4 regions of the Streptomyces solicamelliae genome follow, and region 4 is predicted to be linked to each of the others. Evidence: riboswitches for the same ligand, from Rfam matches in the RefSeq annotation. Region 4 holds a riboswitch; each other region holds the start of a gene.
The links. Region 4 has a riboswitch for cobalamin ahead of ABZO31_RS02410 (energy-coupling factor ABC transporter permease). Riboswitches for the same ligand answer to the same signal wherever they lie in the genome.
Positions count from the first base shown of each region.

Region 1: linked by a shared signal. The riboswitch ahead of ABZO31_RS17625 (CbtB domain-containing protein) and the one ahead of ABZO31_RS02410 (energy-coupling factor ABC transporter permease) in region 4 are both predicted to bind cobalamin.
Region 2: linked by a shared signal. The riboswitch ahead of ABZO31_RS06905 (cobalamin biosynthesis protein) and the one ahead of ABZO31_RS02410 (energy-coupling factor ABC transporter permease) in region 4 are both predicted to bind cobalamin.
Region 3: linked by a shared signal. The riboswitch ahead of cobN (cobaltochelatase subunit CobN) and the one ahead of ABZO31_RS02410 (energy-coupling factor ABC transporter permease) in region 4 are both predicted to bind cobalamin.

Region 1 covers NZ_CP160404.1:3,780,022-3,787,535, reverse strand. Annotated here, with positions in the region: gene ABZO31_RS17640 (DUF1648 domain-containing protein) at 1-908, shown strand, start outside; gene ABZO31_RS17635 (GntR family transcriptional regulator) at 910-1,266, shown strand; gene ABZO31_RS17630 (histidine phosphatase family protein) at 1,621-2,190, opposite strand; cobalamin riboswitch at 2,221-2,369, shown strand; gene ABZO31_RS17625 (CbtB domain-containing protein) at 2,402-2,626, shown strand; gene ABZO31_RS17620 (CbtA family protein) at 2,641-3,393, shown strand; gene ABZO31_RS17615 (50S ribosomal protein bL37) at 3,437-3,511, shown strand; gene ABZO31_RS17610 (hypothetical protein) at 3,602-4,132, opposite strand; gene ABZO31_RS17605 (histone deacetylase) at 4,273-4,998, opposite strand; gene ABZO31_RS17600 (alpha/beta fold hydrolase) at 5,061-5,888, shown strand; gene ABZO31_RS17595 (DUF4262 domain-containing protein) at 5,885-6,487, shown strand; gene ABZO31_RS17590 (VOC family protein) at 6,573-6,983, shown strand; gene ABZO31_RS17585 (hypothetical protein) at 7,000-7,514, shown strand, end outside.
Region 2 covers NZ_CP160404.1:1,484,312-1,491,825, reverse strand. Annotated here, with positions in the region: gene ABZO31_RS06915 (putative cobaltochelatase) at 1-116, opposite strand, end outside; gene ABZO31_RS06910 (cobyric acid synthase) at 361-1,869, opposite strand; gene ABZO31_RS06905 (cobalamin biosynthesis protein) at 1,866-2,828, opposite strand; cobalamin riboswitch at 2,860-2,988, opposite strand; gene ABZO31_RS06900 (hypothetical protein) at 3,124-3,345, opposite strand; gene ABZO31_RS06895 (inorganic phosphate transporter) at 3,358-4,617, opposite strand; gene ABZO31_RS06890 (alpha/beta hydrolase) at 4,947-6,074, shown strand; gene ABZO31_RS06885 (hypothetical protein) at 6,129-7,514, shown strand, end outside.
Region 3 covers NZ_CP160404.1:3,790,860-3,798,373, reverse strand. Annotated here, with positions in the region: gene ABZO31_RS17685 (precorrin-2 C(20)-methyltransferase) at 1-877, opposite strand, end outside; gene ABZO31_RS17680 (precorrin-8X methylmutase) at 874-1,527, opposite strand; gene ABZO31_RS17675 (cobalamin biosynthesis protein CobG) at 1,524-2,765, opposite strand; cobalamin riboswitch at 2,841-2,985, shown strand; gene cobN (cobaltochelatase subunit CobN) at 3,022-6,633, shown strand; partial or broken gene ABZO31_RS17665 (IS5 family transposase) at 6,649-7,514, opposite strand, start outside.
Region 4 covers NZ_CP160404.1:490,813-498,326, reverse strand. Annotated here, with positions in the region: gene ABZO31_RS02440 (PadR family transcriptional regulator) at 1-364, opposite strand, end outside; gene ABZO31_RS02435 (FAD-dependent oxidoreductase) at 385-2,430, opposite strand; gene ABZO31_RS02430 (hypothetical protein) at 2,519-3,070, shown strand; gene ABZO31_RS02425 (ATP-binding cassette domain-containing protein) at 3,242-4,108, opposite strand; gene cbiQ (cobalt ECF transporter T component CbiQ) at 4,105-4,854, opposite strand; gene ABZO31_RS02415 (energy-coupling factor ABC transporter substrate-binding protein) at 4,861-5,319, opposite strand; gene ABZO31_RS02410 (energy-coupling factor ABC transporter permease) at 5,319-6,035, opposite strand; cobalamin riboswitch at 6,064-6,288, opposite strand; gene ABZO31_RS02405 (PTS-dependent dihydroxyacetone kinase phosphotransferase subunit DhaM) at 6,406-6,822, opposite strand; gene dhaL (dihydroxyacetone kinase subunit DhaL) at 6,819-7,421, opposite strand; gene dhaK (dihydroxyacetone kinase subunit DhaK) at 7,446-7,514, opposite strand, start outside.

The DNA.
Region 1 (7,514 bases), 3.3 Mb from region 4:
CCGCACTGCCGTTCGCGCTCGCGCTCGCGGCGTACGCGGCGGTGCTCGCCACCTGGTGGGGGCGGCTGCCCGACCCGGTGGCCACGCACTTCTCCGGCGTCGACGGCCGCGCGGACGGCTGGACGCCGCGGACGGGCGTGGCCGCGATCGGCGCGGTGCTGCTGTGCGCGGCGGGCGTCGCCTGGACCGTGTTCGCGCGCCGGCGGGTGCTGGCGGGCGCGTGGGCGACGGCCGGCTTCCTGGGCGTCCTGCTGGTGCTGATGCTGCGCGACAACCTGGACGCGGCCGATGCGCAGGTCGTCACCTCGCCGCTGGTCAACCTGGCCGTGGCGGCGGGCGCCGCGGGGCTCGCGGCGCTCGTGGGGTGGGCGGCGAGCCGGCTCGTACCGGAGGAGGCGCGGCCCGCGGCCGAGGACGGGGAGCCGTACGAGCAACTGCCCCTGGGGCCGGGCGAGGTGGCGGGCTGGTCCCGCGACACCGGCTCGGGGGTGCTGGCCGCGCTGAGTGCGGTGACGTTGCTCGCCGGCCTGGTGGCCCTGGTCCTGGCCCCGTGGCCCGTGGCCCTGATCCCGCTGCTGGTCGGGGTGCCGGGGCTGGCGCTCGCCCGGGTGCGGGTGACGGCGGACCGGCGCGGGCTGACCGTCGCGCCGGCGCTGGCCGGGCGGCCCCGGATCCGCGTGCCGCTCGACGACGTCGAGGGCGCGAGCGTGCGGGACGTGGACCCCGTGGCGGACTTCGGGGGCTGGGGCTACCGGGTCCGCGCGCACCGCACCGGTGTGGTGCTGCGTGCGGGCGAGGCGCTGGTCGTACGGCGGGCGGGCGGCCGGGAGTTCGCGGTCACCGTGGCGGACGCGCGGACGGCGGCGGCGTTGTTGAACACGCTGGTGGCGCGGCGGGAAGGTCGATGACGTGCTGTTCCGAGTAGACCCCGCCTCCGCGGTACCGCTGGGCGACCAGATCGCCGCCTGCGTGCGCGCCGCGCTCGCCGACGGCGCCGCCGAGCCGGGTGAACGGCTGCCGGCGGCACGCCAGTTGGCGGACTCCCTGGGCGTGAACGTCCACACCGTCCTCCGCGGCTACCAGCGGCTGCGGGAGGAGGGCCTCATCGAACTCCGCCGCGGCCGGGGCGCGGTCATCGTCCCCGGCGCGACCGCTCCGGCCCGCGCGCGTCTTGTGGAGAGGGTGCGGGAAGTGGTGGCGGAGGCGCGGGAGTTGGGGGTGGGGGAGGAGGAGCTGGTGGCGTTGGTGCGGGCGGAGTCGGAGTAGGTGCCGGCGTAAGTCCGTGGTGCGCACCGCGGGTGCGGGCGGAGCCGGCGTAAGTCCGTGGTGCATGCCCCGGGTGCGGGCGGAGTCGGCGTAAGTCCGTGGTGCGTGCCCCGGGTGCGGGCGGAGTCCGCGTAAGTCCGTGGTGCGTGCCCCGGGTGCGGGCGGAGCCGGCGTAAGTCCGTGGTGCGTGCCGCGGGTGCCGTTCCGGGGGGCGGCGTCCGGGACTGCATGATTTACGGCGCGTGCGGGGCCTCCGTGTTGCGTGCTCTTTCTCGTGCGCCACAAATCACGCTTTACGTCCCGGACACCACCCCCCTCCACGGCCCCCGCTCCCGTGTGTCGTCGGCTTTCCCCTCATCCTGCGAGGGGTTCGCCCAGGTGGAGGTTCCAGCGGCCCGCTCGGCCCGAGAGGTGGGTGGCGGTGAGGGGGCGTGCGTCCAGGCGCCACAGGGCCGTGTCGTCCAACGTCAGCGCGTGGACGACCGCCGCTCGCAGGACGTCCGGTTCCACCACCGCCAGTACCCGCCCGGGCTCCAGGCCGTCCAGCCACACGCCGACCCGTTCCCGTACCGCCCGCAGCGACTCGCCGCCGTGCGGGGCCGCCGACGGGTCGGACAGCCAGGCCGCCACCGCCGGCCCCTCCTCCGCCGCCACCGCGTCCAGCCGCCGCCCCGCCCAGCGCCCCATCGCGCAGCCCGCGAGCGCCGCGCGCGGCTCGGCCGCCGCGCCCAGGCCCAGCGCCCGCGCCGTCTCACGGCAGCGCTCCGACGGCGAGATCCGCACCCGCGCGCCCCCGGCGCGCAACCCCCCGGCCACCGCCTCCGCCTCCGCGCGCCCCGCCGGGTCCAGGGGCGCGTCCGCGAACCGTGCCTCGCGGAGCGCGGAGTTGAGCGCGGGCGCGATCAGGGTCAGCCGTACCGTCATCGTGATACATCCCTCACGGCCTTGGCGGCGACCGTCCGTCGCGGTACGGTCACCGCGACAATTCGACAAATCGACGACGGCGAGACGGAAGTCCGGTGCAACTCCGGCACGGTCGCGCCACTGTGAGCCGCCCCCAGGGACGGTGAGTCAGACCCGCGGACCGTCGTCGCGCACCACCGTATGGGACGCGAGCTCCCGAGGAGGTTCCACCATGGCCGAGGCCGTCGCCCCCGCCGCTTCCACCCCTTCCGTCGCCGTACCGGCTGCCATTCCGGTCCGCGCCGTTCTGCCCTGGGCCGTCTTCGGCGGTCTGCTCATGCTGATCGCCCTCTACTTCGTCGGCGCCGAGCAGGGCGCCGTCTCCGTCTTCGCGGGCGCCGACGTGCACGAGTTCGTGCACGACGGCCGCCACCTGCTCGGCTTCCCCTGCCACTGAGGGGCGGCGAGCACGTGCACGGTTCCACCGTCAGAAATCTGCTGGTCCGCGGCATGCTCGCGGGCCTGATCGCCGGACTGTTCGCCTTCGCCGTCGCGTACGTCGCGGGCGAGCCGTCCGTCGACGCCTCGATCGCGGTCGAGGAGGCGGCGGCCGCCAAGGAGGCCGCCGCCCACCCGGGCCACCACGAGGAGGAGGCCGAACTCGTCAGCCGGACCGTCCAGTCGACGGCCGGCCTGGCGACCGGCGTCCTCGTCTACGGCGTCGCGCTCGGCGGCATCGCCGCCCTCGCGTACTGCTTCCTGGCCGGCCGCGTCGGCCGGTTCACCCCGCGCGCGACCGCGGCGCTCACCGCCGGGGCCGCGTTCGTCACCGTCTATCTGGTGCCGTTCCTGAAGTACCCGGCGACCCCGCCGGCCGTCGGGAACCCGGACACCATCGGGAAGCGCACCACGCTCTTCTTCCTGATGATCCTGCTGAGCGTGCTGCTCGGCGTCGCCGCGACGATGCTCGGCCGCCGCCTCGCACCGCGCCTCGGCAACTGGAACGCCACTCTCGTCGCCCTCGCCGGCTTCGTCGTCGCGGTCGTGCTCGCCTGCGCGGTCCTGCCCGGCAACGAGGACGCGGTGGCGGAGGGCTTCCCGGCGGCGGTCCTGTGGGACTTCCGGCTGGCGGCCCTGGCGGTCCAGGCCACGCTGTGGGCGGTGTTCGCCGCCGCCTTCGGATACCTCGCGGACCGGGTCGCCGGTCGGATGGTGCGCTCCTAGACTGGCCGAGCCCGTGCAAGCACGACAAAGGGAGACGAACCCCATGTCCAAGCGAGGCAACAAGCGGCGCGCGCGCAAGAAGAGGAAGGCGAACCACGGCAAGCGTCCCAACGCCTGACCGTCGGAGCCGAAGAAGGCGAAAACGCGAGACCCCGGGTCGAGGCCCGGGGTCTCGCGCGTACGGGGTCCCCCGTCCGGGGGTGCGGTGTCACGCGGCGAGCGCGGTCACGGCGACGGCGAGCACGGAGCCGCCGAACACGGCGGTGTGGCGGACGTGCGTCAGGACGCGGGTCCAGGAGGGGAAGGCGTCCTCGGCGGCCTTGAGCAGGGCCGGCACGTCGATGCGCATCAGGGTCGGGTCGCCCTTGCGCTCGAACGCGGCCCGCACGGACTGGACGGCGGTCAGCTGGCTGTACAGGATCACGCCGTTGCCGAGCAGGACCAGCGACTGGAAGATCCAGGTCAGCAGCGGGCCCCAGTCGCTCCCGAAGAAGTTGAGCGCGGCCAGGGCCGCGACGAGGACGGCGATCGAGACCGGCGCCCAGGTCTCGTGACCGCCGGCGTCGAAGCGCATCCCGTTCTCCTCCAGGACGGTGTCCCGCGCGCCCTGCCGGCGCAGTTCGGCCTCGGCCGCGACCTTGGCGCGGTCCCCGACGCGGGCCCGCAGCACGGGGATGCTGACGAACGCGGCGGCGACGAGCAGCTGGGCGCCGGCGGCGACCGTGGCGAGAGCGTTCATGATCTTCCCCTTCGTCGGACCCCCGGGCGGGGTACTTGCACTTTGTTCAAGTAGAAGTTAGCGCGACACTTGAACAGTGTGCAAGTGGTCTCTCGAACTTTGTGCAAGAAAGCCGGGAGCGCCAGTCGCGAACCCGTGCCTCAACGCCGTACCGGACGGGCTGGAGGCCCGCCTGGAGCAGCGCTGACGGCCGCCCCGCCCAGCAGCTCCCGCACCTCCGCCGCCGTCCAGAGCCCGGCCGCGCCCGGCAGCCCCGCCAGATAGCGGGCGATCTCGTCGGCGCCCCAGGCCCCCGCCTCGTACAGGCCGGCGGCCAGGTGCCGCACGTACGCGGGCGACGGCGGCCGCGGCGGCACGTCCGCCAGGGCCCACGGCGCGGTGAACGTCAGCACCGGGAGACCGTCGAGCGCCCCGGCGCAGACCAGCGTCTCGTACCGCCCCGGCCCCAGCGCGAGCCGCCCGCGCGCGACGGCCCCGGTCAGATCGAGGTCCGTCCCCGCGGGCCGGCCCATCTCCTGGGCGACGAGGTCGCTGAACTGCCCCGCGCGCAGCAGATGGGCCCGCCCGTACGCGACGCCCCGCGCGCCCGGGTCGTAGAAGGCGCGCCCGCCGTGCCAGACGGGCGACTCGGTGGCGAAGTACACCGCGCCCGGCAGCTCCACCGCCGTCGACCGCACCGGCTCGGACGCGTCCCGGCACCCCGGGTACACGCACTCCGCGCCCGGCGGCGCGCCCCCGGCGAGATAGGCCCGCAGGCGCGCGGTGTGCACGTTGGACCCGTACGCCGCGTACCAGACGAACTCCTCGGCCTCCGCGGACCGCCCGGGCTCCGTGGGCCGCTCGGACTCCGCGAGCCGCTCCCTCATGCCCCGATTGTCCCCCCGCAGCCCCCTCCTTACCGTGGAAGGAAGAGGTGAGGAGGGCCGCGATGGCCGCCGTAGCCGTGCGCAGCGCCGACCTGGGCGACGGGCGCCCGACCCTCCCGTACGCGGAGGCGGGCGGCCCCGAGGGCGCGCCGGTCGTGCTGGTGCACGGCTACGCCGACTCCTGGTGGACGTTCGAGCCGATGCTGCGCCGCATGCCGTCCGCGCTGCACGCGTACGCACCCACCCAGCGCGGTCACGGCGACGCCGACAAGCCGGAGGACGGGTACGCGCCGGAGGACTTCGCCGACGACCTCGTCGCGTTCCTGGACGCGGTGGGCCTCGAACGCGCGGTGCTCGTGGGCGGTTCGAGCGGCGGCGTGCAGGCCCGGATCGTGGCCGGCCGGCGCCCGGACCGGGTCGCGGGGCTCGTCCTGCTGGGCACACCGGCGGAGCTGGCGGACAAGCCGGAGGTGCGGGAGGTCTGGGAGACGAGGGTGCGGCCGCTGGAGGACGGCGACCCCGTGGACCGCGCCTTCGTGGAGGAGTTCGCGCGCGGGCTGACGGCGGCCCCGGTGGGGCGCGGCTTCCTGGAGACCGTGGTCGACGAGAACCTCAAGGCACCGCCCCGGGTGTGGCGGGAGACCTTGCGCGGCCTGCTGGAGACGGACCTGCGAGCGACCCTGACCGGCATCCTCGTCCCCACCCTGGTCGTCTGGGGCGACCAGGACCCCCTCCTCACGCGAACGGACCAGCAGACCATCCTCGACACGATCCCCGACTCCCGCCTCGAGGTGTACGAGGGAGTGGGCCACACCCTGTACTGGGAGGCCCCGGACCGCGTCCTCCGCGACGTGGCGGCGTTCGCGGCCGGGGTTACGCTCCCCGGGTGAACGCACACGAATCCTCCTCGGACGGCTCCACGCAAGGCGCCCCGGCCGATTACCCCTGCTTCTGCCTCCTCTGCGCCCCCACGGAGTGGGGCGGTCCGGCGTGGGAGGAACGCGACCGCCGCGTCATGAAGAGCGTGGCCGAGTTCGGCTGGCACGTGATGGGCGTGGCCGGCGGCGACGCCCCCGGCGACTGGGGGTACTCGATCGGCCTCTGGCACACCCTGCGCAGCCCCGAGATCAGCGTCTTCGGCCTGTCCCAGGAGACCGCGATGCGCGTCGTGAACGCGGCGGGCAAGGCGATCCGCGACGGCGCGCCGCTCGAACTCGGCGCGCGCCGCGACGACGTCCTGGACGGCGGCCTCGACGTCGTCGTCCATCCGGTGCACCCGAGCTGGTACTACGACTTCTTCGGCGCGGGCATCGACTTTTACCAGACCCCGCCGCTGCCGATCGCCCAGCTGTTCTGGCCCGACAAGGCCGGCCGCTTCCCGTGGGAGGACGGCGCGGACGAGCTGTGCCGCAGGCTGCAGCCGCTGCTCTGGATCCCGAAGGAGGAGTCGGAGAGCGACTGGGCGAAGGCGGCGGCGACGGGCCAGTAGCCGGGAACTCCCCTCGTTCCCCCTCCATTTGAACCGATCAGGATCGAAGAAGCGCGAACGAGCCGCCCCAATTAACGTGACGTGCATGGACATCACCATTCACACCACGGTCCTCCCGCACGACGACCCGGACGCGTCGCTCGCGTTCTACCGGGACGTGCTCGGCTTCGAGGTCCGCAGCGACGTGGGCCAGGGCAAGATGCGCTGGATCACCGTCGGCCCGGCGGGCCGGGACGGCACGTCGATCCTGCTGGCCCCGCCGGCGGCCGACCCCGGCATCACCGAGGACGAGCGCCGCACGATCGCCGAGATGATGGCCAAGGGCACGTACGGCTGGATCCTCCTGGCCACCCCGGACCTCGACGGCGTCTTCGACAAGGTGCAGGCCCGCGACGCGGAGGTCGTCCAGGAGCCGACCGAGCAGCCGTACGGCGTCCGCGACTGCGCCTTCCGGGACCCGGCGGGCAACCTCGTCCGTATCCAGGAACTGCGCTGAGCCGGAGGGGGCCCGCATGTGCCGACCGGCCTGGGCGCGCGCCCGCATCGAGGCGCAGCGCCTGACGGAGTACGCGCGGCTGCGCCGCGTCCGCGACCGGCTCGACCGGGAGCACACCCATCCGCCGGACGTCGAGGCCCTGGCGAGGGCCGCGGGCATGACGCCGGCCCTGCTGAGCAGCGGTTTCCGCGAGGCGTACGGGATGACGCCGGACGCGTACGTGCGGGCGCGGCGCGAGGCGGAACGGGGAACGCGTGACCACGACGACAGGGGGATCAGCAGGATGACCGGGACGGCAGCAGCGACGACCGGCGCGGCGGCACCGCCCCGCGACCTGGCCACCCGGCTCAAGGACACCCGTGCGCGCCTGGAGCAGGACGTGGACGTGTGGGTCTCGACGTCGGGCGCCGGGCGGGGAGCGGGGACGCACCTGATCCCCCTCTCCTTCCTCTGGGACGGCGAGGCGTTCCTGATCGCCACCCCGGGCGGCTCGGTCACGGCCCGCAACCTGCTGGCCGACGGCCGGGTGCG
Region 2 (7,514 bases), 990 kb from region 4:
CCCTTCTCGCCCCGCACGAGCACCCCGCCCACGGCGGGGCTGACGGCGTTCAGCAGCAGCGCGAGACGTAGATCGTCCATGCCGACGACGGCCGTGAACGGGTAGCGGGTGCTCATCGGGTGATCGCTCCTTCGCGGTGGGCGTCGAGTACGAAGTGGGTGCGGGGGGCGGAGGGTCGGATGCGGTCGGCGGGCGCGGCGGGCCGTGCGCCTGCGGCGGGCTCTTGCCCCACCCCGCCCCTCCCCGTGACCAGGGGCCCCGCCCCTGGACCCCGCCGGGGCCGAACAGGCAGGCACCACGCCGGGGCGGTGCCCGGCGCGCGCCCCGCCCCCCGGCCCGCAGCCGCCCCCCGGGCCGTCCTCACGGCGCCCCCGGCGGCACGAACGGCAGGCCCTCGGGCGGGCCCTGCTCGATCAGCCGCAGGAGTGCGTCCGTGTCCGCGTGTTCCTCGATCAGGTCGCCGAGGCGGTCCAGCTGGTCCTCCCGCAGCGCGCCGAACGACGTGTCCGGGGCCGGGACGAAGCGGCGGCCAGCGGCCGCCGCGACCTCGCGGAGGAAAGCGCGGCGGAAGCCGTCGCTCTCCAGCGAGCCGTGCCAGTGCGTGCCCCACACCGCGCCCACCCGGCAGCCGTCCAGGAACGGCTCCCCGCCCTGTACGTCCGCGACGCCGTGGTGGATCTCGTAGCCCTCGACGCGCTCGCCGAGCGCCTCGCCGACCGGGCGGGCCAGGGTCTTCTCCACCGCGAAGCGGACCTGTACGGGCAGCAGCCCGAGCCCGGCCACGCTGCCCGCCTTGGACTCGACCTCGTCCTCGATGTGCTCCGACAGGGCTTGGAAGCCGCCGCAGATGCCGAGGACCGGCCGGCCCTCCGCCGCGCGCCGCGCGAGCGCGTCCGCGAGGCCCCGCTCCCGCAGCCAGGCCAGCGCCTTCACAGTCCCGCGCGTCCCCGGTACGACGACCAGGTCCGCGTCGACGAGCTCCTCCGCGCGGTCCACGAACCGCACCACCACGCCCGGCTCGGCCGCCAGCGCGTCCACGTCCGTGAAGTTGGACATCAGCGGGACCGCGCACACCGCGACCCGCAGCACGTCCTCGCCGACCGGCGGCGCGACGACCGACTCCCGCACCGCGCCGCGCAGCGAGACCCGCAGGCCGTCCTCCTCGTCGATGCCGAGCCCGTGCGCGTACGGCAGGACGCCGAGGGTCCGCCGCCCGGTCAGGCCGTGCAGCATGTCGAGCCCCGGTTCCAGCAGCGTCACGTCGCCGCGGAACTTGTTCACCAGGTATCCGGCGATCAGCCGCTGGTCCTCCGGCGCGAGCAGCGCCGTCGTGCCGAAGAACTGGGCGAACACCCCGCCCCGGTCGATGTCCCCGACGACCACCACCGGCAGCTCCGCCGCCCGCGCGATGCCCATGTTGACGATGTCCGTGCGCCGCAGGTTGATCTCGGCGGGGCTGCCCGCGCCCTCGCAGATCACCGCGTCGTACGTGCTCCGCAGCTCATCCAGGCAGGCGAGCACCGGCTCGAACAGCTCCTTCTGCCGGCCCCCGTGGTACCCGCGGGCGCTCAGTTCGCCGACCGGCCTGCCCATCAGCACGACCTGGCTGGACCGGTCGCTCCCGGGCTTCAGCAGCACCGGGTTCATCAGCGCGGTCGGCTCGACCCGCGCCGCCTGCGCCTGCATGGCCTGCGCCCGGCCGATCTCCGCGCCCTCCCGGGTCACGAAGGAGTTCAGGGACATGTTCTGTCCCTTGAACGGCGCGACCTTGATCCCCTGCCGGACCAGCCAGCGGCAGATGCCGGCCGTGACGACGCTCTTGCCCGCGTCGGACGTGGTCCCGGCGACCAGCAGCCCCCCGCCTCTCATGCACCCCTCCGCTTCATCGCGTTCACGATCATCCGGCCGCCCACACAGACCCCCAGCGTCAGTGCCGTCACCCGGCGCGACAGCGTCACCGCCCGCTCGATGTCGGCGACCGCCACCGCCCGTCCCGCCCCGTTGAGCACCGGCCGGTGCTCGACCCGGCCGCCGTACGCGAGCGTGCCCCCGAGACGTACCCCGAGCGCCCCCGCGAACGACGCCTCCACCGGGCCCGCGTTGGGGCTCGGGTGCTTCGCCGCGTCCGCGCGCCAGGCGCGGACCGCGCCGCGCGGGTCGCCGCCGGCGGCGACGGCGAGCGCCGCGGTCAGCCGGGCGCCGGGCCAGCCGGCCAGGTCGTCGAGCCGCGCCGAGGCCCAGCCGAACCGGCGGTACCGCGGCGACTTGTGGCCGACCATCGCGTCCAGGGTGTTCACCGCGCGGAAGCCGACGAGGCCCGGCACGCCCGCCACCGCACCCCAGACCAGCGCGCCCACCACCGCGTCGGAGGTGTTCTCGGCGACCGACTCCACGACCGCGCGGGCCATCGCCGGACCGTCCAGGGACTGCGGGTCGCGGCCGCACAGATGCGGCAGCCGCTCGCGGGCGACGTCCAGGTCGCCGGCGGCGAGTGCGCCGCCGATGGCGCGGGCCTCCCGGCCCAGGGTGGTGCCGCCGACGACGGCCCAGACGGAGGCGGCGGTCAGCGCCACGGACGCGGCGCCCCGGCCTCGTACGGCCCGGGCCGCGAGCGCCCCCGCGGCGGCCGCGCCGCCCGCGCAGACGGCGGTGTGCAGCGCGCCCCAGCCGCGGTGGTCGCGCCAGAGCAGCCGCTCGACCGCTCCGGCGGCGCGGCCGAAAGCGGCGACGGGGTGGCCCCGGCGGGGGTCGCCCAGGGCGAGATCGGCCACCAGACCGGCGGTGGCGCCGTACGCGTAGACAGCTGTGGCTGTGCTGCGGCCAGGCATGGCGCATTGTCCTCACTCAGGGTCCGCGCCCTGGCTCGACGTGACCGGCGGCGAGAGTTCCTGGCTCCCGGGGGACTGTCTCGTACCCCGGTCACAGTGGCGGGACCGCGCCGGATTCGCACCGGGCTTCCTCTTCGTTGCCGCCGTAATGGCCCCGTGAGTCCACCACGCCCCGCGAACAGCCGTCAACTCACCCTTGACCTGCGACGGGTCACTGTGCGAAGCACCACAGACACGACGGCCGGGCGGGCCGCACCCGAAGGTGCGGCCCGCCCGGCCGGTGGTTCCCGGATCGTCAGGCGACGATCAGATAGATGCCGTACGCGACGGCCGCCGCGCACAGTGCGAAGCAGGCGTACGCGCCGGTGCGCGCCAGGGTGGCGGAGCCGCCCTGCGCGGCGGCCTGCTCCTGCTTGGAGAGGCCGACGACGCCGAGGGTGAAGAGGCCCACGAGGGCGACGGTCGCCACGAGGCTGACTCCGAAGACGGAGCCGAGAGCTGCCCAGTCGATCTTCATGTCGTTCGTTCCTTACACCGCGGCGGCGGAGGCCGGGGGAGCTGCCGGGTCCGTGGGGGCCGGCGTGGGGATGGTGGTCTTGAGGCCCTCGTCCGCGACGGCGGCGACGGAGCCGGCCGGCGGCGGGGTGACGGCGGCGATGGCCGTGGTGACGACGCCCGCGGGCTCGTCGTCGACGTCGTTGACGTTGGTGTGGTCGACGACCTGGCGGCGGGAGATGACCCAGATGGCCAGGCAGGAGGTGATCAGGAAGGCCGTGACGGCGGCCACGCCCCAGTCGCCCTGGCGGGCGACGTACTCGGCGCCGGCGCCGACCAGCGCCGCGGCCGGAAGGGTCAGGCCCCAGGCCACGAACATCCGGGTGGCCGTCGACCAGCGGACGACACCGCCCTTGCGGCCCAGACCCGCGCCCATGACGGCGCCGGAGCAGGAGTGCGTGGTGGAGAGGGAGAAGCCCAGGTGGGAGGAGGCCAGGATGACCGTGGCCGCGCTGGTCTGGGCGGCGAAGCCCTGCTTCGGCTCGAGGTCCGTCAGGCCCTTGCCCATCGTGCGGATGATGCGCCAGCCGCCGAGGTAGGTGCCGAGCGCGATCGCCAGACCGGCGGAGACGATGACCCAGACCGGCGGGTTGGAGCCGGGGGCGAGGACGCCGCCGGCGACCAGGGCGAGGGTGATGATGCCCATCGTCTTCTGCGCGTCGTTGGTGCCGTGCGCGAGGGAGACGAGACCGGCGGACGCGATCTGGCCGGCCCGGTAGCCCTTCTCCGTCGTCTTGCCGCCGGCGTTCCGGTCGAGCCGGTACGAGAGGCGGGTGGCGAACATCGCGGCGAGGCCGGCGACCAGCGGGGCGGCGATGGCCGGGAGGAGGACCTTCGTGAGGACGACGTCGCCGTTGACGCCGCTGACGCCGATCGAGGCGACGGTCGCGCCGATGAGGCCGCCCATCAGGGCGTGGGAGGAGCTGGACGGCAGGCCGACCAGCCAGGTCACCAGGTTCCAGAGGATGGCGCCGACGAGTGCCGCGAGGATGACTTCCGGTTGGATGCCCTCCTCGTTGACGAGTCCCTTGGAGATCGTGTTGGCGACCTCGACGGACAGGAAGGCGCCGACGAGGTTCAGCACGGCGGACATGGCCACCGCCGTCTTCGGCTTGAGTGCACCGGTCGAGATGGTGGTGGCCATCGCGTTCGCGGTGTCGTGGAAACCGTTCGTGAAATCGAACACGAGAGCTGTCACGACCACAATGGCGAGCAGCAGCGTGATGTGTTCCATTTACCCAGGCAATCGTTTGACGTCAGTGGCTGGTTGAACGTAGGCAACCTGGGTGAACGGAAGATGAACTGGGCCAGGCGGTGGGGTGTCTCCATCCGGTATCCAGTGGTTCCGCTTCGCCCTCGGGGTGCCCGTGGGTCACTCGAACGAGAGGGGTGCGACCGCCGGTCACGCCCGCAGTCGCGGGAGAGCGGGCGGCATGTGCCGGTTTTGCCGCACTCGTCCACCCTGCCGGAAACCCCGCCCGGACCCGCCCCGATGAGATTCTGGTCACTCCGCCGGCCCCGCGTCCGCTGGCACGCCGCGGCACCCGTGCCGACACTGGAACGGTGCGCCCGGCTACAGCGACGGCAGCGGCCGTCACCACCCTGATCGGTGTCGGTGCGGCCCTCTACGCGGCCGGCCGGTACGCCAGCGACGCGGCCCTCAACCTGCCGCCCGGCCGGGCCCTGCCCGGCGACCCGAGACTCACCGTGCACGCCACCGGCCCCGGCCGGATCACCCTCACCCGCAGCCTCGCCGCACTGCGGCCCGGCACGTACGGCATCGAGGGCCCCGAGACGCACGCCGTCGTCGGCCCCGTCCTCGACCACGTCCCGCACAGCCCCGACACCGTCGTACGCCGCCTCGAACGCGTCGAACTGGGGGACCTGCGGACCGGCGCCCGGGTCCGGCTCACCCCGCAGCTGCACACCGGCACCCCGCTCAGCGCCCTCGGCATCGACTACCAGGACGTCGAGATCGCCGGCGAGCTCGGCACCCTGCCCGCCTGGTACGTGCCCGGACCCCGCCGCACCTGGGTGATCACCCTGCACGGCCTCGGCACCACCCGGCAGCACCCGCTGAACCTGCTGCCCTTCCTGCACCGCCGGCAGATCCCCGTCCTGCTGCCCGCCTACCGCGGCGACCCCGGCGCCCCCGGCTCGCCCGACGGCCTCGGCCACCTCGGCGACTCCGAGTGGCGCGACGTCGACGCGGCGATCCGGCACGCGGTACGGCACGGTGCCGAGAAGGTCGTCCTGTACGGCTGGTCCACCGGCGCCACCATGGCGCTGCACGCCGCCGTCGGCTCCGGGCTGCGCGAACGGGTCGCCGGGCTCGTGCTCGACTCCCCGGTCCTCGACCAGGAGGCCACCCTGCGCGCCCTCGCCGCCGCCCGCGGCACCCCGAGCCTCCTCGTACCGCTCGCCGTCCGCGCCGCGCGCAGCCGGACCGGGCTGTACGGCGACACCCTCCAGGAGTCCGCCGACCCGCAGGCGCTGCGCGTCCCCGCGCTCCTCTTCCACGGCCCCGACGACACCCTCGCGCCCTGGGAGCCGTCCCGCGAACTCGCCGCCCTCCGCCCGGATCTGGTCACCCTTCGCTCCGTCCCGCACGCCCCGCACGCGGCCATGTGGAACGCCGATCCGAACCGCTATGAAGAGGCCCTGCGCCGCTTCCTCGTGCCCCTGCTCTAGGGCCTCTGAGGATTCCGATTGGGCTTTCGGGCCGTCAGCGGGAAGACTGCCCCCGTGACGTCTCGAAAGCCTGATGAGGAATTGGCGCGCAACTCCAGACTCCGACTCGTCCGCCCGCGGGCACTCGCCACGGCCCGCAGGGCCGTGACGACCCGGCGGACCCGGCCGGCGCCGCGGCCCCCCGAGGGCACACCGCCCCGCCAGGAACTGGCCCGCCAGGCGCGGACCGTCCTCGGCGACGCCGTCCGGATCGCCCGCTGGGCCTCCGGCGCCCGGGCCCCCGAGGTCCTCCCGGCGCGGGAACGGGCCGCCGCGGCGCTCGACCTGACGCCCGACCAGATCCGGGCCGGCTGGGACCGCGCCCGGCTCGCCGGTCTCGTCGAGCTGCACGGCGGGACCGCCCGCCCCGGCTGGCGGCTGCACGCCTGGGACCGTGACGACTCGGCCGTCCTGCGCGGCTGGGTCGCCCTCTTCGACGCCTGGTCGCTGGTGCACCCCACGCCGGAGGACGTCGCCCCCGGCGATGTCGCCGAGGTCGTGGAGGCCGTACCGCAGCTGCTCTCGCTCCTGCAGCTGTCCGCCGGCCCGGTCCTCGTCCCGGCCCTCCTGGACCTCCTCCGCCAGCGCGTGGAGGAGCTCCGCGAGGAACGCTGCGAGGTCCCGGACCCGGACGCCCCGGACACCCCGCCCGCGGATTCCGGTTTCCCGCCCGCGGACGCCCCGGACGCCCCCGCCGCCATCCGCACCGACGCCTCGCCGGCTCCGCGCGTAGACGCCTCCGGGGCGCCCACCGCCGCGGCGCTCGCCCCGCTGCTGGGCTGGGCGCTCGAAGGGCTGGCCGCCGTCGGCGCGCTCACCCTCGGCCCCGGGCAGGCCACCCTGACGCCGCTCGGCAACTGGGCGGTCTGGGTCAAGCTGGAGCAGATCTGCGTCGCCGCGCAGAGCCCGGCCGGCAACATCGAGCAGTCCGCCGAGGACATGCTGCGCGGCTGCGCCCGGCTCACCCCCGGCCCGGCCCGCGCCGAGTACCGCGCCTGGCTCGCCGCCCGCACCCTCGGCAGCGCCGTCACCGAACTCCTCGCCGTCGCCCGTGGTGAGGACGCCCTGCTGCGCGGCCTCGCCTTCGAGGCGCTCCGCGTCGTCGGGGCGCCCGCCGAGACCGAGGTCCGCGCCGCCGTCGACGAGCCCTCGCTCCGTCCGTACGCGCTGCTCTGGCTCGCCGAGTACGACGGCAGCGACCCCGACGACGCCCCGGACGTGCTCACCCGCGAGGAGGCCACCTGGCTCTGGGTGGACACCGCCGCGGCCGTCGCCGACCACGGCGAGAGCGACCTCCTGGTCCGCCACCTGGACTCCGCGGTGCAGGGCACCGTCCCCGCCCTGCTCGACGAGGTCCGGGCCGTCGGCCACCCGCGCACCGTCCAGGTCCTCGTGGCCCTG
Region 3 (7,514 bases), 3.3 Mb from region 4:
GCAGCACCGGCACCCGGTCCAGGTAGGTGGTGTAGCCGACCAGGTCGTCCGCGTTCTGCAGCACGCCCCGCGACTCCGGGGTGAGCCAGCGTGCCCCGGCCGGGCCGGTCCCGACGACCACGACCTCGCCGCGTTCCCGTACGGGCGGCTCCTGATCGATCCGGGACGGCAGGACGGCCACCGAGAAGTACGGCACCGACTCCGGGTCCACGTCCACGAGCCGGCCGGTCCGCTCGCCCGCCATCGTGGCGCGCTCCACGTACCGCGCGTCCTCCAGCCTGCCCGCGCGCTCCAGGGCCCGCTTGACCGCCGGGAACGTGCGGCCGAGCTTCATCACGACCGCCGAGTCCGTGCCGGCGAGACGGGCCGTCAGCTCCTCCTCCGGCAGTGTGCCGGGGACGATCGTCAGCACCTCCTCGGCCTCGCACAGCGGCTCCCCGAGCCGGGCGGCCGCCGCGCTGACCGAGGTGACGCCGGGGATGACCTCCGTGTCGTAGCGGTGCGCGAGACGCTTGTGCATGTGCTGGTACGAGCCGTAGAACAGCGGGTCGCCCTCGGCGAGCACGGCGACCGTGCGGCCCGCGTCGAGGTGCGCGGCGAGCCGCTCCGACGCCTCCTCGTAGAAGTCGTTCAACGCGCCCCGGTAGCCGCCGGGGTGGTCCGTGGTCTCCACGGTGAGCGGGTACATCAGCCGCTCCTCGACGTGGTCCTCGCGGATGTGCTCCGCGGCGATCGAGCGCGCGATGGAGCGGCCGTGCCGGGCGGAGTGGTACGCGATGACGTCGGCGGCCGCGATGGCCTTCACCGCGGCCACGGTCATCAGGTTCGGGTCGCCGGGGCCGAGACCGACGCCGTACAGCTTGCCGGGGGTGCTCATGCCTGGATCTCCGCTTCGTGGGCGAGGGCGTTGAGGGCGGCCGCGGTCATGGCGCTGCCGCCGCGCCGGCCGCGGACGACCAGGTACTCCAGGCCGAGCTCGCTCGCGGCGAGGGCGTCCTTCGACTCGGCGGCGCCGATGAAGCCGACCGGAATGCCGAGCACGGCCGCCGGGCGGGGCGCGCCCTTCGCGATCATCTCCAGGAGGTGGAAGAGCGCGGTGGGCGCGTTGCCGATGGCGACGACGGAGCCTTCGAGGCGGTCGCGCAGCACCTCGAACGCGGCGGCGCTGCGGGTGGTGCCGAGCTGCGCGGCGAGCTCCGGCACCGCCGGGTCGGACAGCGCGCAGAGCACCTCGTTGTCGGCGGGCAGCCGCTTGCGGGTGACGCCGCTGGCGACCATCTGCGCGTCGCACAGGATCGGCGCGCCGGCCTGCAGCGCGGTGCGGGCGGCGGAGACGACGCCCGGCGAGTAGGCGATGTCCTCGACGAGGTCGGTCATGCCGCAGGCATGGATCATCCGTACCGCGACCTGGCTCACGTCGGCGGGCAGATCCGCGAGATCCGCCTCGGCGCGGATCGTGGCAAAGGACCGGCGGTAGATCTCCGCGCCGTCCTTCTCGTAGTCGAACATCCTGTTGCTCTCGCTCATCTCGTCGTACGGGCCGTGGCGACGGCTTCGGGCAGGGAGGTACGGGGGACGGGGACGCCGTTCACGAGGTAGTCGCCGCCGGCGGTGGCGAGGACGTCGACCCAGTCGCCGTGCGGGTGGCCGCAGCGGCGGTCGCAGCCGGAGAGGTAGACCGGGAGCAGGCCCGCCGCCCCGGCGCTCGCGCGGGCGGCCCGGAGGGCGTCGCCCCGGACGTCCGCGAGGGACTTGGCGCAGCCGGGGCGGCCGGTGCACGCGCCGACGCCCGTCCAGGGCGAGTCGGGGCGGGTGATCAGGCCGTACGCGGCCAGGGCGGGCAGCCGCCCGGCGCCCGCGCCGGTCACGACCACCCCGCGCCAGGGCGTGAGCCGCACCGGGCCGGTGGCCGCCAGCGCCCGCAACTGGCCCGTGGTGAACCGCCCGAGCGGCGCGAGCACGTACAGCGCGTCCGCCCCGAGCACCCCGGGCACGGGCGGCGCGCCCTGCGGGAGCGGCGGCGGTACGGGGACGCGCTCGGCGTCCACGCCCGCGCGGGCGAGCGCGGCGGCGAGGTCGAGGGCCTCGTCCTCGGGCAGCTCCCGTACCCGCCACGCCCCGCTCTCCCGCGCCGCGCGCAGGAAGGCGTCCGAGGCGGCCAGGGCCGCGCGGGGGGCGTCGGCGGCCGCGACGCGGTACGCCTCGTCGCCGACGTGCAGCAGCGCCGTGCCGTCCGGCTCTGCGATCAAGGTCACATCGCCGCCGAGGCCCGCCACGTCGCCGCGGCCGTCGTCGAGGACGAAGAGGAAACGGCCCGAAAGGGACGGGGTCCACTCCTGCGCGCACAGCAGCGTGTCCAGCTCCCCTGCCCACAACTGCACGTCCGCGCAGCCGAGTCCGTCCAGGCCGGCGGCCGGGGAGGCCACGATGTTGCGGATCCGTTCGTGCGCCGCCGAGGGCAGCAGGCCCACGTCCGCCAGGAGCGCCGCCAGCTCCGCCCCACAGCCGTCGCCGAGACCCCGCAGCTCCGCGTTGCCGCGGGACGTGACGGACACCTGCCCGTCGCCGAGCCGGAGCGCCGCGTCGGCCAGAACCTCCAGCTGACGTATCGTCAAACGCCCTGCGGGCAGGCGCAGTCGGGCCAGACGCCCGTCGTCGGCGGGGTGCAGACGCAGCGCCCCGGGGCAGGCGTCGCCTCGGTCCCGTATGAGAGGTTCGCCCGACTCGGGCGAGGTGCGTGGGGTGGGCGGCATGGCGGCGAGCATACCCACGGGAAACCGGCCTTCCACGAGGTGTGATCCGGTCGACTCCGCGGCCCCGCCCGGCCCGCCGCGGCCAGGATCTACTATGCAGACGGCATGGGGTCGAAGGACCCCGGGGAGGAAGCCCGGTGAGATTCCGGCGCGGTCCCGCCACTGTGAGCCGGCCCCCGCCGACACCGGGGGGACGGTGAGTCAGGAACTCCCTGCCGTCCACCAGACCACCCGGGGCGCGGAAACCCCGAGGAAGGCCAGCGCTCGCATGCGAATCCTGCTGCTGTCGCACTCCGACACCGACCTGCTCAGCGCCCGTGCGGCCGGCGGCCCGGTCGAGTACCGCTTCGCCAACCCGTCCCGCCTCCCGGCCGACGACCTGCCGGGTCTGCTGGACGACGCCGACCTCGTCGTCGTCCGCCTCCTCGGCGGCGTCCGCGCCTGGCAGGAGGGGCTCGACACGATCCTCGCCGCCGGAAAGCCGGTCGTCGTCCTGACCGGCGAACAGGCCCCGGACGCCCAGCTCATGAGCGCCTCCACCGTGCCGGTCGGCGTGGCCACCGAGGCGCACGCCTACCTGGCGCACGGCGGCCCGGACAACCTGGAGCAGCTGGCCCGCTTCCTGTCCGACACCGTGCTGCTGACCGGCCACGGCTTCGAGTCCCCGACGGCCGCGCCGACCTGGGGCCCGCTGGACCGTGCGCGGAGGAACGACAGCGGCCCCACCATCGCCGTGCTCTACTACCGCGCCCACCACATGAGCGGCAACACCGCCTTCGTCGGCGCCCTCTGCGACGCGATCGAGGACGCCGGCGCGCAGGCCCTGCCGCTGTACGTGGCGTCCCTGCGCGCCCCCGAGCCGGAGCTGCTCGACCGCCTGAAGGGTGCGGACGCGATCGTCACCACCGTCCTCGCCGCCGGCGGCACCAAGCCCGCCGAGGCGCAGGCCGGCGGCGACGAGGAGGCGTGGGACGCGGGCGCGCTCGCCGCCCTCGACGTGCCCGTCCTGCAGGCGCTGTGCCTGACCGGCTCCCGGGAGGCGTGGGAGGAGAACGACGAGGGTCTCTCCCCGCTGGACGCCGCCAGCCAGGTCGCCGTCCCCGAGTTCGACGGCCGTCTGATCACCGTCCCGTTCTCCTTCAAGGAGATCGACGAGGACGGCCTGCCCGCGTACGTCGCCGACGCCGAGCGCGCCGCCCGCGTCGCCGGCATCGCCGTCCGCCACGCGCGTCTGCGGCACATCCCGAACGCCGAGAAGAAGCTGGCGCTCGTCCTCTCCGCCTACCCGACCAAGCACTCCCGGATCGGCAACGCGGTCGGCCTCGACACCCCGGCCTCCGCGGTCGAGCTGCTCAGGCGCCTGATCGCCGAGGGCTACGACTTCGGCCCGACGGCCGACATCCCCGGCCTGGTCTCCGGCGACGGCGACGAGCTGATCTACGCGCTGATCGAGGCCGGCGGCCACGACCAGGACTGGCTCACCGAGGAGCAGCTGGCCCGGAATCCCGTCCGCATCCCGGCCGCCGACTACAAGCGCTGGTACGCCGAACTCCCCGCCGAACTGCGCGAGCAGGTCGAGGAGCACTGGGGCCCGGCCCCCGGCGAGATGTTCCTCGACCGGTCCCGCAACCCGGAGGGCGACATCGTCCTCGCGGCCCTGCGCCGCGGGAACCTGCTGATCCTCATCCAGCCGCCGCGCGGCTTCGGCGAGAACCCGATCGCGATCTACCACGACCCCGATCTGCCGCCCTCGCACCACTACCTGGCCGCCTACCGGTGGATCGCCGCCCGAGCCGAGGACGGAGGGTTCGGCGCGGACGCAATGGTCCACCTGGGCAAGCACGGCAACCTCGAATGGCTGCCGGGCAAGAACGCGGGCCTGTCCGCGGCGTGCGGCCCGGACGCGGCGCTGGGCGATCTGCCGCTGGTCTACCCGTTCCTCGTCAACGACCCCGGCGAGGGCACCCAGGCCAAGCGGCGCGTCCACGCCACACTCGTCGACCACCTCGTGCCGCCGATGGCGCGCGCCGACTCGTACGGCGACATCGCCCGCCTGGAGCAGCTGCTCGACGAGTACGCGCAGATCAGCAGCATGGACCCGGCGAAGCTGCCGGCGATCCGCGCCCAGATCTGGACGCTGATCCAGGCCGCGAAGCTGGACCACGACCTCGGCATGGACGAGCGGCCCGACGACGACGGCTTCGACGACTTCCTGCTGCACGTCGACGGCTGGCTGTGCGAGGTCAAGGACGCCCAGATCCGCGACGGTCTGCACGTCCTCGGCGGCGCGCCCACCGGCGAGGCCCGGGTGAACCTGGTCCTGTCGATCCTGCGGGCCCGTCAGATCTGGGGCGGCACGCAGGCCCTGCCCGGTCTGCGCGAGGCCCTGGGCCTGGACGAGTCGGCCGCCACCCGCGTCACCGCCGACGAGGCCGAGGCGAAGGCCCGCGAGCTGGTCGAGGCGATGGAGTACGCGGACTGGAACGTCGCCGCGGTGCCCGACGCGTACGGCCCGGAGGTCGCGGCGGTGCTCCGCTTCGCCTGCGAGCAGGTCGTCCCGCGCCTCGCGGCCACCACCGACGAACTCACCCACGCCGTGCACGCCCTGAACGGCGGCTTCGTGCCGGCCGGCCCGTCCGGCTCGCCGCTGCGCGGCCTGGTCAACGTGCTGCCGACCGGCCGCAACTTCTACTCCGTCGACCCGAAGGCCGTGCCGTCCCGGCTCGCCTGGGAGACCGGCCAGGCGCTCGCCGACTCGCTCCTGGAGCGGTACCGCACCGACAACGGCGAGTGGCCGACCTCGGTGGGCCTGTCGCTGTGGGGCACGAGCGCGATGCGCACCGCCGGCGACGACGTCGCCGAGGCGCTGGCGCTGCTCGGCGTCCGCCCGGTGTGGGACGAGGCGTCCCGCCGTGTGAAGGGCCTGGAGGCGGTGCCGCTCGCCGAGCTGGGCCGCCCGCGCGTCGACGTGACCCTCCGCATCTCCGGCTTCTTCCGGGACGCGTTCCCGCACGTCATCGGCCTGCTCGACGACGCCGTCCGGCTGGTCGCCGGGCTTGCCGACGAGTCGGCCGAGGACAACTACGTACGGGCGCACGCGCAGGCCGACCTCGCCGCGCACGGCGACGAGCGCCGCGCCACCACCCGTATCTTCGGCTCCCGTCCGGGCACGTACGGCGCGGGCCTGCTCCAGCTGATCGACTCCCGCGACTGGCGCACCGACGCCGACCTCGCCGAGGTGTACACGGTGTGGGGCGGCTACGCGTACGGCCGCGGCCTCGACGGCCGGCCGGCGCGCGAGGAGATGGAGACGGCGTACAAGCGGATCGCGGTGGCCGCGAAGAACACCGACACCCGCGAGCACGACATCGCCGACTCGGACGACTACTTCCAGTACCACGGCGGCATGGTGGCCACCGTCCGCGCGCTGACCGGCAGCGCGCCGGAGGCGTACATCGGCGACTCCACGCGCCCGGAGACCGTGCGGACGCGGACGCTCGTCGAGGAGACCTCCCGCGTCTTCCGCGCCCGTGTGGTCAACCCGCGCTGGATCGAGGCGATGCGCCGGCACGGCTACAAGGGCGCGTTCGAGCTGGCGGCGACCGTCGACTACCTCTTCGGGTACGACGCCACGACAGGTGTGGTCGCCGACTGGATGTACGACAAGCTCACCCAGGAGTACGTCCTCGACGAGACCAACCAGGCCTTCCTGAAGGAGGCCAACCCCTGGGCCCTGCACGGCATCGCGGAGCGCCTGCTCGAGGCGGAGTCGCGGGGGATGTGGGAGAAGCCGGACCCGGAGATCCTGGCCGCCCTGCGCCAGGTGTTCCTGGAGACGGAGGGAGACCTGGAAGGGGCTGCGGGTTCCTCGGACGACTAGGACTTGTCCGGCCGATCATGTGCGGAGCCAGATGGTGAGGGCTGCGGCGGTGGCGGTGCCCAGGTAGACGTAGCGGCGCTTGTCGTAGCGCGTGGCTACCGCCCGGTGCTGCTTGAGCCGGTTGATGGCGCGCTCGACGGTGTTGCGTTTCTTGTACCGCTCTTCGTCGAAGCCGGGTGGCCGCCCGCCACGTGAGCCCTTGCGTAGGCGGGCGGCCTGGCTGTCGGCCTTCTCCGGGATCGTGTGCCGGATAGCTCGGCGCCGTAGGTACTCACGACAGGGCCCGTTGCTGTATGCCTTGTCGGCGGCGACGCTGTCGGGCTTCTTGCGGGGCCTGCCCGGCCCGATCTTCGGGACGCGGACCTTCTCCAGCACCGGTTTGAACTGTGTGCAGTCCGCCCGCTGACCTGGTGTGACGATCAAAGACAGAGGGCGGCAGCGGCCGTCCGCGCTCAGGTGGATCTTGGTGGTGAACCCGCCCCTCGAGCGGCCCAGGCCCTCGCCTCCAGCACCACCTCCACCAGGCGGGCGTACAGGCTCTGCCACGGCGTCTCGTCCTGATGTTCTGGCCCTTCGGCCCCCTTTGAAGCGAGGGCGGCGGCGGGTCGGTGCGGGCACCCGCCGCATGCTGATGCGCACGAACGATGGTGGAGTCGACCGAGACGTCCCAGTCGATCTCGCCTGCGGCGTCGGCCGCGGCCTGGACCTGCTGGAGCAGACGCTCCCACGTGCCGTCGGCCGACCACAGCCGGTGCCGTTCGTAGACGGTCTTCCACGGCCCGAACCGTTCAGGGAGGTCACGCCACTGCACGCCGGTCCGCACCCGGTGCAGAATCCCGTCGATCACCTGCCGGTGATCCCGCCACCGGCCACAACGCCTG
Region 4 (7,514 bases):
GCAGGGCCAGATGGCGTTCCAGTTCGTCGCGCATGCCGGCCCCGCCGACCACCGCGGCCGCCCGCATGCGGAGCAGCAGGGCGGAGCGCATGGGCTTGGGGTCCTCGGTGCGCGCGACCCATTCCGACAGCTCCGCGCGGCCCGCGGGCAGGACCTCGTACTCCTTCTTCTGCCCGCGGGTCGGCGTCGCGGAGGGCAGGGCACGGATGTGCCCTGCCTGCTCCAGTTTTCCCAGCTCGCGATAGATCTGCTGGTGCGTGGCCGACCAGAAGTAGCCGATCGACTTGTCGAAACGGCGCGTCAGCTCGAGGCCCGAGGACGGTTTCTCGAGCAGCGCGGTCAGGATCGCGTGCGGGAGGGACATGCACGCATCCTAGATTCGCCTCACAGGGTGGCCGCCAGACGCGTCCCCTGGTCGATGGCCCGCTTGGCGTCCAGCTCGGCGGCCACGTCCGCGCCGCCGATCAGGTGCGCGGTCCGGCCGGCGGCCACCAGCTCCTCGTACAGGCCGCGGCGCGGCTCCTGGCCGGTGCACAGGACGACCGTGTCGACCGGCAGGACGGTGGTGGTGCCGTCGACCGTCACGTGCAGGCCGTCGTCGTCGATCCGCTCGTACGTCGCGCCCGCCAGCATCGTGACCCCGCGGTGCTTCAGCTCGGTCCGGTGGATCCAGCCGGTCGTCTTGCCGAGGCCCGCGCCGACCTTGCTCGTCTTGCGCTGGAGCAGGTGGACCTGGCGCGGCGGCTTCGGCCGCTCCGGGGTGCGCAGGCCGCCCCGCTGCTCGTACGAGGTGTCCACGCCCCACTGGCGGAAGTACGTCTCGGCGTCCTGGCTCGCGCCCTCGCCGCCGTCCGTCAGGAACTCGGCGACGTCGAAGCCGATGCCGCCCGCGCCGAGGATCGCGACCCGCTCGCCGACGGGCGCTCCGTCGCGCAGCACGTCCAGGTAGCCGACCACGCTCGGGTGGTCGACGCCCTCGATCTCCGGGACGCGCGGGGTGACGCCGGTGGCGACGACGACCTCGTCGTAGTCGGCGAGGAGTTCGGACGTGGCGGTGGTGTTCAGCCGGACCTCGACGCCCTTGGCCTCCAACTGGACGCGGAAGTAGCGCAGCGTCTCGTTGAACTCCTCCTTGCCCGGCACCTGCTTGGCGACGTTCAGCTGGCCGCCGATCCGGTCGGACGCGTCGAACAGCGTGACCGTGTGGCCGCGTTCGGCCGCGGCGACCGCGCAGGACAGACCGGCCGGGCCGGCGCCGACGACGGCGACGCGCTTGGCGAGCCGGGTGGGGGAGAGGACCAGCTCGGTCTCGTGGCAGGCGCGCGGGTTCACCAGACAGGAGGTGATCTTCAGGCTGAAGGTGTGGTCCAGGCACGCCTGGTTGCAGCCGATGCAGGTGTTGATCGTCTCGGCGCGGTCCGCGGCGGCCTTGGCGACGAAGTCCGGGTCGGCGAGGAAGGGGCGGGCCATCGAGACGATGTCGGCGCGACCCTCGGCGAGGATCTCCTCGGCGACCTCGGGGGTGTTGATGCGGTTGCTGGTGACCAGCGGCACGGACACCGCGCCCATCAGCCGCTTCGTGACCCAGGTGTACGCGCCGCGCGGCACGGACGTCGCGATGGTCGGGATCCGGGCCTCGTGCCAGCCGATGCCGGTGTTGATGATCGTCGCGCCGGCCGCCTCGATCTCCTTGGCGAGCGCGACGACCTCGTCGAGCGTGGAGCCGCCGGGGACGAGGTCCAGCATGGAGAGCCGGTAGATGACGATGAAGTCCTCGCCGACCCGCTCGCGGATCCGGCGGACGATCTCCAGCGGGAAGCGGACCCGGTTCTCGTACGATCCGCCCCAGCGGTCGGTGCGCTGGTTGGTGGCGGAGGCGATGAACTCGTTGATCAGGTAGCCCTCGGAGCCCATCACCTCGACGCCGTCGTACCCGGCGGCCTTCGCGAGCTCGGCGCAGCGGGCGTAGTCCTCGACGGTCTGCTCGACCTCGGCGTCACTGAGCTCGTTCGGTACGAAGGGGCTGATGGGGGCCTTGATCGCGCTGGGGGCGACCAGGCCCTCGTGGTACGCGTACCGGCCGAAGTGCAGGATCTGCATCGCGATCCGGCCGCCCTCGGCGTGCACCGCGTCGGTGATCAGGCGGTGCTCGACGACCTCGTCGTCGGTGGTCAGCTTGGCGCCGCCGTCCCACGGCCGGCCGGCGTCGTTGGGCGCGATGCCGCCGGTCACGATGAGGCCGACGCCGCCGCGGGCGCGCTCGGCGTAGAAGGCGGCCATCCGCTCGAAGCCGTGCTCGGTCTCCTCGAGGCCGACGTGCATCGAGCCCATGAGCACCCGGTTGGGCAGGGTGGTGAACCCGAGGTCGAGCGGGCTCAGCAGATGCGGGTACGGGGTGGTGGCCGGGGCCTGGGCCGGGGTCGCGGACATGGGGGCCTCCTCGCGCGGGGTCGTCACCCCAGTTCTAAGGGACCGCGGCACGGTTCTGCAACTAGTTGCAGAAGGATCGGGGCGTGACGTGTACTACTCGGTAGCCTCGGGTGCCATGGAGTACGCGCTCACCCACGAAGACAGCACCTTCCTGAACTTCCGGGACCACCCCTTCCAGCGCAGGTACGCGCATGCCTACCGGTGGGTCGACATCAAGCGGCTCCGGCTGCCCGCGGCGCCCCTCGCGGACCGGGAACTGCTCACTGCGCTCATCGGCCACGAGCAGTTCCGCGACGACTATGCGGGCGGGGGAGTCACGCCGGACGGCATGCGGCACGGCCCGTACTGGCTGAGCCGGGTCACGCCGGAGGCGTACGAGCCGGTTCGCGCGGCGGAGGCCGCGCGGCAGCTGTGGGAGTGGGCGGACCAGTACGAGCCCGTCCCCGTCGGCCTGGCGGCGGACCTGCGCACGGAATCGACCGTCGACGACTGGGCGGAGGCCGACTGTGTGTACCGCCTGACCGAGCTCGCGGACGACGCGTACCACGACTGGGGACCGGTGCACGGGGAGTTCCACGAGTTCGTGATCATCGACCGCGGCGCGAGGCGGATGACGGTACTGGTGGCGGCGGACGACTGAGGGTGGTGGAGAGGCCGGAGCGGGCGGTGCGTCCGCCACGGCCACGGCGGCCGAGGGGCGGCGGACGACGGTGGTCCGCCTGGTGGGCGCCCCGCCGCTCGGCCGCCTGGCCCGTCCGTCCACTCGCCCGCCCGCTCGGGCGGGCGCCCGTGGCCCGCCCGCCCGGTCGCGTCAGCCGGTGGGCCTGTGGGTGCCCTGTGCCGTCTCCGCCCACGCGTCCAGTTCCTCCGCGGTCCGCGGGCCCGGTACGTCCTCCGGCAGCAGGCCCTGCTCGCGCAGGAGACGGGTGACGGCCATGCCCCACGGGCGGCGCAGGCGGGCCGCCGCGAGGAGGGCGTCGTCGGCGAGCAGTTCCTCGATCGGGCCCGTGCGGAGCCCGGTGGGCGACAGTACCGCCGCGTCGTCCGCCCAGCGCAGCGCCAGGTCCACGTCGTGCGTCGCCATCACCACCGTCGTACCCGTGTCCCGCAGCCGGCCGAGCACCTCCAGGAGCCGCTCCTGCCCGTGCGGGTCCAGGCCGGCCGTCGGCTCGTCCAGGATCAGCACGCGCGGCCGCATCGCCACCGCACCTGCGATCGCCGCCCGCTTGCGCTGGCCGTACGAGAGCAGGTGCGTCGGCCGGTCCTCCAGCGCCGTGATGTCCAGCGCCTCCAGCGCCTCGCGCACCCGCAGCCGTACCTCGTCCTCCGGCAGCCCCAGGTTCAGCGGCCCGAACGACACGTCCTGCCCGACGGACGCCGCGAACAGCTGGTCGTCCGGGTCCTGCAGCACCAGCTGCACCGTCGTCCGCAGCCGGGTCAGGCCCCTGCGGTCGTACGCGACCTCCTCGCCGGCCAGCCGCAGCGCGCCCGACCGGCACTGCAGGCCACCGCTGAGCAGCCGCATCAGCGTCGTCTTGCCGCTGCCGTTCCGGCCGAGCAGCGCCATCGCGCGCCCCTCCGGCACGGCGAAGTCGATCCCGTCGAAGACGGGTGGCCCGTCCTCGTAAGCGAACCCCGCCTGCACGAGCTGGACGACCGGGGGCTGAACGCTGCTCACGGCAGAGACCTTTCGAGTACGAGGGTGAGGGCGACCAGACCGGCCAGCAGCGCCGCCGTCGCCGCGAGGAACCGCCGTGACACCGCGGCCTCGGGGACCAGGACGCGCAGCGTCCCGTCGTAACCGCGCCCGGCCAGGCCCGTCTGCAGCCGCTGCGCCCGGTCGAAGGCGCGCACGAACGCCGTCGCGCCCAGGCCGGCCAGCGAACGCCAGGTCGCCGCCCGGGTGGTGAGGCCGAGCCGGGCCGCCTGCGCCTGCCGGACCCGGGCGACCGCGTCGAGCAGCAGGAAGCCGATCCGGTACATCACGAGCGCCACGTCCACGACCGGCGCGGGCACCCCGGCCCGTACCAGGCGCGGCAGCACGTCCGAGACGGGCGTGGTGAACGCGAACAGCAGCACCCCCAGCGACGCCGCCGAGGTACGCAGCAGCAGCTCGGCGGCATGCCGCGGGCCGTCCGGCGCGAGCGTGACGAGGCCGTCGGGACCGCCGACCTGGAACAGCAGCGGCACCGCGCCGGTCACGCAGAAACCCAGCGGGATCCGGAAGGCCCGCCACAGCTGCCGCGCCGGCACCCCGGCGGGCCCGAGCAGCACGGCCAGCGTCGCCGCCGCGACGAGCGGCGCGCCCGGCCATGGGGGCAGGGACACCGCGCACAGCGTCAGGCCGAAGCCGAGCACGGCCTTCTCGCAGGGATGACGGCGGCGCCAGCGACTGCTGTGCGCCGCCACGTCGATGGGCAGCACCGGGGGTCAGGCCTCGGGGGAGGGGTGCGGTGCGCGCTCGGTCTTCGGCGCGGCCTCCGGATCGCCGTCCCGTACGGCACCGTCCGTGTCCGTGCTCGCAGGCACGGATGCGGGCACCGTCGGGCCGACCGGCGAGTCACTCTCCGCACCCACACCCGCCCGCGCCCGCGCCTCGCCCTGCTTCCGTCCCTTGCGCAGCCCGAAGTAGTACGCCAGCACACCCGCGCCGAGCGCGGCCTGGAGCGAGAACAGCGCCGACTCGATCTCGCCGGACGGCGGCTCGTACAGCGGGCTGAACCAGGGCTTGTAGTCAGGTTCCAGCTCGGTGATCGCCACCTCGGCCTCGCCGTCCGCGCCGGTGAACGGCTCCTCCTTGTGGTCGCCGAGCCCGAGCGCCAGGGGCAGTACGGCCAGTGCGGCCACCGCGAGCAGCAGCAGAGCGTTGATCTTCGCGTTACGGCTCATCATCGGACCGCCGCCCCCGTCGTCGTACCGTCCTGCGCTCCGCCCTTGCCGCCGCCCTGGAGCAGCACGCCCAGGCGCGTCAGCTCGCCCTTGCTGGACTGGGTCAGCAGCCGCATCACGAGCACCGTGAGCAGCCCCTCGCTGACCGCCAGCGGCAGCTGCGTCACCGCGAAGATGGAGCCGAACTTCGCGAGCGCGCCGACGAAGCCGGTGCTCGGGTCGGGGAAGGCCAGCGCCAGCTGCACGCTGGTGACGCAGTACGTCGTGAGGTCGGCGAGGAACGCGCCGGCGAACACGCTCACCATCAGCGGCAGGCCGAACCGCCGCAGCAGCCGGTAGATGCCGTACCCCGCCCAGGGCCCGACGATCGCCATCGAGAAGACGTTCGCGCCGAGGGTCGTGAGACCGCCGTGGGCCAGCAGCAGGGCCTGGAAGAGCAGGGTGATCGTGCCGAGCACCGCCATGATCGGCGGCCGGAACAGGATCGCGCCGAGCCCCGTACCCGTCGGATGCGAGCAACTACCCGTCACGGACGGCAGCTTGAGGGCGGAGAGGACGAAAGTGAACGCGCCGGACGCGCCGAGCAGCAGGGTGGACTCGGGGTGGGCCTTGACCTCACGGGTCAGGGCGCGGACGCCGTGGACGACGAAGGGGGCGGACGCCGCGCCCCAGGCCGCCGCGTGCAAGGGGGGCAGATACCCCTCGGCTATATGCATGGTTGGGAGACCCTCTCCAGCACCTCGTGGATGGACAACGCACCTTGGCCGGTCTCCTGGCTGACGGTCATGCCGCCCGGACTCCGCCTTCCCACACCGCAGCGGTCACCCGCGGCGGTCCAGTGGCCTCCCACGAGGGGATGGAGCCGGACCTCCCGATCACAGTGGCGAGGGCCGCACCGGTACTGCACCGGTTTCCCGTACACCAAGGCCCTGCGACATTAGTGCGTTGACCAGGCGCATCACAACATGGCCCGGTTTCGGCGGACGAGGTCCGGAAGGAGTACGGGCCCCTTCCGGACCTCCTCCGGACCCCTTGCGGACCTCCTCCCGGCCCCTCCCGAGCCCCTCCCAGACCTCTTCCGCCCGGTCATTCCTTGCGGTAGCCGTACGCCTCCGAGGCCGCCGCGGCCACCGCGTCCAGGTCGCCGCCGGCGCTCGCCGTGACGAGCGCGGCGACCGCGCCCTCCAGGAAGGGTGCGTCCACGAGCCGCGCCCCCGCGGGGAGTTCGTCGCCCTCCGCGAGCAGCGCCTTCACCGTCAGCACGGCGCTGCCGAGGTCGACGAGCAGCGCCACGCCCGCGCCCCGGTCGACGGCCCGCGCGGCGTCGGCGATCAGTTCGGAGCTGGTGCCGAGCCCGCCGTCGGGGGTGCCGCCCGCCGCGGCGAGCGGCGCGGTCGGGCCGCCGCCGGCGAGCCCGCGGGCGAGTTCGGCGACGGCGGAGGCGACGGCGGCGCTGTGCGAGACGAGCACGAGGCCGACGTACGCCCGATCGTCGGCGGTCACGCGGCCGCCTCCGCGAGGGCGGCGATCAGCAGCGCGGAGGAGGCCGCCCCCGGGTCCTCGTGTCCGATGCTCCGCTCCCCGAGGTAGCTGGCCCTGCCCTTGCGGGCCTGCAGCGGCACGGTCGCCAGGGCGCCCTGCGCGGCCGCGTCGCGGGCTGCCGCGAACGACTCGCCCAGCCCCTCGACGGCCGGAAGGAGCGCGTCCAGCATCGTCTTGTCCCCGGCCTGCGCCCCGCCGAGCTGCGCGACGGCCGCAACCCCGGCGCCGAGCGCGGCGGCGAGCCGCTCCCGGCCGACGGTCGCCTCGACGCCGAGCTCCTTGCCGGTGCGCCGCAGCAGCGTCCCGTACAGCGGTCCGGACGCCCCGCCCACCGTGGAGATCAGCTGCCGCCCCGCGAGCGTCAGGACCGCGCCCGGCGTGTCCGGCGCCTCCTTGTCCAGTACGGCCGTGACGGCGGCGAACCCGCGCCGCAGGTTCACGCCGTGGTCCGCGTCGCCGATCGCCGAGTCCAGCTCGGTGAGCCGCCCGGCCTCCCGTTCCACGGCGGCAGCGGTCAGGACCAGCCACCGCCGAAAGAACTCACCGTCGTACCGAGTCACTTCAGGCACTCCCCTTCTCGCGGCTCAACGACCCCAGCGCAGCGCGGGCGTCTCCACCGGCGCGTCCCAGAGCCGGAGCAGTTCCTCGTCCAG